DNA from 2 places in the Alteromonas sp. HB246098 genome. Region 1 is predicted to be linked to the other one. Evidence: predicted binding sites of a transcription regulator. Region 1 holds the regulator's gene; the other holds the start of a gene.
What was found. The regulator sigma-54, encoded in region 1, starts transcription at its own class of promoters, with help from an activator protein. The targets are predictions, from matches to a motif close to GTTGGCACGNNNNTNGNNT.
Positions count from the first base shown of each region.

Region 2: the regulator sigma-54 is predicted to act here: its motif matches at 1,521-1,539, upstream of ACYTPF_RS08750 (DUF883 domain-containing protein).

Region 1 is NZ_JBTZUG010000007.1:238,492-241,646, reverse strand. It holds gene lptA (lipopolysaccharide transport periplasmic protein LptA) at 1-194, shown strand, start outside; gene lptB (LPS export ABC transporter ATP-binding protein) at 197-922, shown strand; gene ACYTPF_RS15595 (RNA polymerase factor sigma-54) at 996-2,477, shown strand; gene hpf (ribosome hibernation promoting factor) at 2,508-2,795, shown strand; gene ptsN (PTS IIA-like nitrogen regulatory protein PtsN) at 2,809-3,155, shown strand, end outside.
Region 2 is NZ_JBTZUG010000003.1:179,208-182,362, forward strand. It holds gene ACYTPF_RS08745 (response regulator) at 1-1,394, shown strand, start outside; gene ACYTPF_RS08750 (DUF883 domain-containing protein) at 1,576-1,905, shown strand; gene ACYTPF_RS08755 (hypothetical protein) at 1,910-2,434, shown strand; gene ACYTPF_RS08760 (hypothetical protein) at 2,530-2,787, shown strand; gene ACYTPF_RS08765 (CC0125/CC1285 family lipoprotein) at 2,812-3,155, shown strand, end outside.

The DNA of each region.
Region 1 (3,155 bases):
TGGCGGGTAATGCTGAGCTACAGCAAGATACCAGTAAAGTGCAAGGTGATAAGATTACGTTCGATATGATTACTGAACAATTGCTTGCAACGGGTGGCGCCGGTGAAGATGGTGAAGGTCGTGTAACCACAGTGTTTACCCCTGACACCATTCGTAAAACATCGTCTAAGAAAGACAACGAGGACAATGAATAGCAATGGCAACTTTGAGCGCTAAAAACCTTGCTAAATCGTATAAATCGCGACAGGTTGTTCGCGACGTAAGCCTTTCAGTGTCTACCGGTCAAATTGTTGGTCTTCTCGGCCCTAATGGAGCTGGTAAGACCACTACTTTTTACATGATTGTAGGTTTGGTCAACTTAGACAAAGGCAAGATCGAAATTGATGATAATGAGCTTACTCACCAGCCAATGCATGAGCGCGCACGCCGCGGTATAGGCTACCTCCCGCAAGAGGCATCAATATTTAGAAAGCTTACGGTACATGAAAATATCATGGCCATTTTGCAAACCCGTAAAGATTTAAATTCACAACAGCAAGAAGAAGAAGCAGATGCCCTACTTGATGAATTTAATATCAACCATATACGTAATAGTACGGGGATGAGTTTGTCAGGGGGAGAACGGCGTCGCGTAGAGATTGCACGAGCTCTGGCAGCAAAACCACAGTTTATTTTGTTAGACGAACCATTTGCCGGTGTTGATCCAATATCAGTTAATGATATAAAGAAGATAATACAGCATCTGCGAGATAGGGGTATTGGTATCCTTATCACGGACCATAACGTACGCGAAACATTGGATGTTTGTGAAAAAGCGTACATTGTGAGTCATGGCGAGCTTATTGCGCAAGGAACTGCGGAACAGGTTTTAAGTAATCAAAAAGTAAGGGACGTATACCTAGGCGAACAATTCAGGCTATAGTTAGTGTAACCGAATTGTCATTTTTCAGTTTCGCTCTGGTATATTTAATTTAGAGCATTTAAATAAGACGTAGATGAAACCATCTTTACAGCTAAAATTTAGCCAACAACTTACCATGACACCTCAGCTGCAGCAGGCCATTAAGCTGCTGCAGCTTTCTACGCTTGATCTTCAGCAAGAGATTCAAGAAGCGCTCGACTCTAATCCGCTTTTAGAAGTGGAAGAAGGTAGCGACGAGCCACAAGTAGAAAAGAACAATGTCGATAGTGACGATAGCGCTGCTGAAGCGACAGCTTCTGCATCAAGCGACACGCTAGAAGCAGGAGATGCACTGGAGAAGAATGACCTTCCCGATGAGCTACCTATCGACAGCACTTGGGATGAGTATTATTCCGCTTCTTCTGCGCCAGCACCTGGTCCATCTAATGATGATGAACAAATCTTTCAAGGTGAGACCACTGAAGACATACAAGAGCACTTGCTTTGGCAAATGCGCCTCACTCATTTTTCGGATACTGACCGCGCCATTGCTACTGCAATCATCGATTCGATTGACGAATCAGGTTATTTGACCGTTACTCTTGACGATATCTTAGAAGCGGTCAACGATGATGATCTTGAAGAGCCTATCGAAATGGACGAAATAGAATGTGTACTTAAGCGTATTCAAATGTTCGACCCCATTGGTTCAGGTTCTCGTACCCCTCAAGAATGTCTTATGGTGCAATTGCGCCAGTTTTCAGAAGACACACCGTGGCTTGCTGAAGCGAAGCAGCTTATTGAGGAATATTCAGATTTACTGAGCAGTAAAGACTACCGCACCCTAATGCGTAAGAGCCGATTAAAAGAAGATCAGCTGCGCGAAGCAATGCGTTTACTTCAAACCTTGAATCCACGTCCAGGTAGTGCTTTAGTTACTAAAGAGCCTGAGTACGTTATTCCTGATGTCTCGGTAACCAAGAAAAATGGCCGTTGGGTGGTTGAGCTGAACCCCGACAGTCTGCCGAAATTAAGCGTAAATCAACAGTACGCAGCAATGAGTCGCCGTGCTAAGAACAGTAGCGATTCACAATTCATCCGCTCACACATGCAAGAGGCCAAGTGGTTCATAAAGAGCCTTGAATCTCGTAACGATACCTTAATGAAGGTCGCAAATTGTATTGTGCAGCAGCAAATGGGCTTTTTTGAGCACGGCCCGGAAATGATGAAACCAATGGTACTAAATGATGTCGCAGAAATGGTAGATATGCACGAATCGACTATTTCCCGTGTGACAACGCAAAAGTATATGCATACGCCTCGTGGTATCTTTGAATTGAAGTATTTCTTCTCAAGCCACGTAGCAACTGAGTCAGGTGGTGAATGTTCATCTACAGCGATTCGTGCATTGATCAAGAAGTTAGTGGCTGCGGAAAATCCTAGCAAGCCGCTAAGTGATAGCAAGATTGCTTCGTTGTTGGCAGAGCAAGGCATAAAAGTCGCTCGGCGAACAATAGCAAAATATCGGGAATCGTTATCGATCCCACCGTCGAACCAACGCAAAAGCCTTATTTAACTAGGCTTAAATATATAAGGAAGACGAAATATGCAAATCAACCTCACTGGTCATCATGTCGAAATCACCGACTCTTTGCGTAATTATGTCGATACGAAGTTCAGCAAACTTGAACGTCACTTTGATCACATTTCTAATGTGCATGTCATCCTGAACGTTGAAAAATTAAATCAAAAAGCCGAAGCGACTGTTCATTTAAGTGGCGCTGAAGTATTCGCATCCTCAGAAAATACCGACATGTATGCGGCGATTGACAGCATGGTTGATAAACTCGACCGGCAGGTAATCAAGCATAAGGAAAAACTGAAAAAACATTAGTAGTTAATTAAGCATGGATATACAAGCCATCGTAAGTCTGGACCGCACCGAGTGTGCGGTTCAGTGTAATAGTAAAAAGCGAATTCTTGAGATCATCGCTGATATCGCTGCCAAGCAAAATGATAACATCGACCAGGCAACGGTTTTAAATAGCTTAATGGCTCGAGAACGTATGGGTAGCACGGGTATTGGCAACGGCATAGCACTGCCTCACGGTCGCCTGGCTGGCCTTGAGAAGGTAATAGCAATTGTTGTAACAAGCACACCAGCTATCAACTTTGATGCCCTAGATGAAAAGCCCGTAGACATATTTTTTGCGCTACTCGTTCCCGAAGAGCAAACCGAAGGACACCTTCAAAC
Region 2 (3,155 bases), on a different contig from region 1:
TGAATGCCAAGGATAAAGGGCTGAGTTTAAATGTGGTTTCAAATACCAAAATTCCCGAATTTATTAAGACGGATCCCACTCGACTTCGCCAAGTGCTGCTTAACCTGATTTCTAATGCGGTTAAGTTTACCGATAAGGGCAGTATCACACTCACTATTACCCTTGATGAAAATTCAACAGATAGTGAAAAGCCTCAGTTACTTAGATTTTCCGTAGACGATACCGGCATAGGTATGCCACCAGACAAACTCATCAATATCTTCCAGCCCTTCGAGCAGATTGAAGATGTGATGCGCGCTAATCACGGTGGTGCAGGTCTAGGTTTAGCTATTTGTAAAGAGCTTGTCACCAAGCTTGGCGGCGATATAGATGTATCATCTCGACTTGGTGAAGGCAGCACGTTTACCTTCGATGTTGACCCTGGCGATATATCCAAACAACCTCTTGTCGACTTAGAGCTTGGTCAGATACAAACCGTTGAGTCTAGCAGTATCGATTTGAATGTTACCGGTAGAGTGCTAATTGTTGATGATTTAAGAGAAATTCGGCGCCTTACCGGTCATCTTGTAAGTCAGTCTCAGGCAGATATTAGTTATGCAGAAAACGGTGTCAAAGCGCTGGAAGCGGTATTACAGGCCGACGAACACAACCGACCTTTTGACCTCGTTCTTATGGATATTCACATGCCTGTGATGAATGGCATTGAGGCGTTACACGCTATTCGTCGCCATGGTAAAGATATTCCCGTTATTGCGGTTACCGCAGCTAGTCGTAAAGGACTGAGAGAATCACTAATACGTGAAGGCTTTAATGACGTTATAGGTAAACCAATAGACCGCTTTGCATTAGCTCAACTTCTTTCACAATACCTTCCGCCTGGCGACCACGTTACTTTTACCAATGTGGAAGCACAGGTTGCCGACATGCCGATACAGAAACCTTACGCACCAGAGGAAAACATGCCACCAAGCGATGGATTTGAACCCAATACGAATATAGGCATAGCAGCTGAAGATCCCCCTCAGAAAAAAGGTGACGGAAGCCCTTCTAGTAAACGTATCTTAGTAATTGAAGATGATGAAGATGCAGCAGAGCTATTGCAGTTGTTTTTAGTACATTTAGGTCATGAAGTCACCACCGAGTACTGTGGTGTTGATGCACTTAGCACCGCGCAAGACAATGACTTTGACCACGTATTAATGGATTTAACCCTACCTGATTACAACGGTTACGACCTCGCTGGTGAACTTAAAAAACAATTACCAAATGCTTCGCTTACCATAGTCAGTGGACACGAAGCCGAAGAAGAAGCAATGGACGCAATAGGAATAGATAGTGCGCTGCTTAAGCCGGTTTCAAAAGATGACCTCGCATCCGTCGTAGGTGGAAGCTAAGCTTTCGTTTTAACGACTAAGAAAATATTACAGGGGTTTGCAAGGATAACGCGTTTCTCTTGCAAACCTTTCACCCTTCCATATAACTCAAAACCCCTATCCCCCTGTAAATTAAGAAATTATTCTATTGGTACAGCCGTTGCAATAGTTATTGTGAATCCAAAATATTAAGGAGAGTATTATGGCTACACAAGCTTCAGCAAAACCACAAACCGTTAAAACTAACAGCACTAACGGTGTGGCTGAACCGAGTCACCCAGTAACGGATCAACTGAAAGACACCCTTCATGCATCAGTAGACAAGCTTGCAGATAGTGCAAGTGTGGCAGAAGAAAAAATTCGTCGTACTGCTTCATCGTCTGCCGAAAACATGTCAGAGCGAAAGCGTCTAGCAGAGCAGAAATGGCAGGCGTCAAAAGTACGTAAATATGCAATTGAGAACCCTGTAACGACTGCAGGTATCGCTTTTGCAGCGGGTATGCTAGTAACATCGCTTCTACGTAAGAAGTAATATTATGAAAGCACCAGATTTTCACAAAGCGCGTTATAGCACGTGCCATGAAAATCCATTTCGCCTGACGCCGCCCCCGGCGCAGGCGAAATTGCATGTAAACGTTACAGGAGAAAGTAACCCCACAGCGTCAGCATCTGGCGAGCAGTCAACCCAGCAACAATACCCCGACCCGTCATTCTCTGAGGTTGTCAACGCGTTCAAAGAAGCATTCTCTCAAAGAAAAGAACAAGGCTTTGCATTTCTTGAGCTCACCAATAGTGAACTCATGCTTGTCAAAAAGAGTTTTTTCGTCACTGTTTTTGCATGCCTTGCAGCATTCGCGGTTGGTACAGTTTGTTGGCTTATTTTAAATATTGCTATAGGCGCTATACTTCACAATGCTGGCTTGCACTACGTTGTGGTACCACTTGTATTATTAGTACTTAATAGTCTTGCGGCATTTGGTTTCTTTAAGCTTGCTCAGAATGCGTTTAACTATTTAAGTTTAAGCAGATTGATTCAGACGTGGCGTAGAGTCTTCGGATAAGGCACATACGGGAAGGCGAGTAGAGACCTTTTTTGATTAAGCCCTTTGACCGCGACTTTTAACTGAGCCTTTTCAACAATAGTGAGGTGAGTACTATGAACATCTTTTTGAAAGCGAACATGAGAGACATAGCGCAAAAGGAGCATGCCTATTTTTCTCAAAAACATCACGCTGATGTTGCACTTACACAAGCAAAAAGGCAATGTTCGTTAATGATGGGTAAGCCGGAGACGTTACTTGGCATAGCTTCTGTTGGAGCTTATAAGGGTGCAGTAGACGCTAAGCCCAAAGCAAAGCGCAATCGCGCGTTAATGGTTTTAGGTAGAACCGCGTTGTTCTCTTTGTTTCAGTAATCACAGTATTAAGGAATTTGTGAGATGAACATCAAAAGTAAAATTAAAAGTAGCCGCGTACTTTTTGCCACCGTAGGTGCGGCACTAAGCTTCGCGATAGTAGGGTGTTCATCGACACCAGTAGCTGCCCCTACCCCATACAAATCAGCGAACTCTAGAGCCTCATATGGTTATTCGAGCGAAAAAGTATCTGCAAATCAGTATCAGGTTCTTTTTAAAGCGACTGACAAAACTCCGGCCGACAGAGTACAGCAGTACGCTCTATATCGCGCCGCAGAAGTCGCACAAGAGCAAGGCTTTACTTATCTAGAGGTGATTAATACAAATATTGATAAAAAGCCTGTCATAGCGCGGGAAGTAACGGCTGG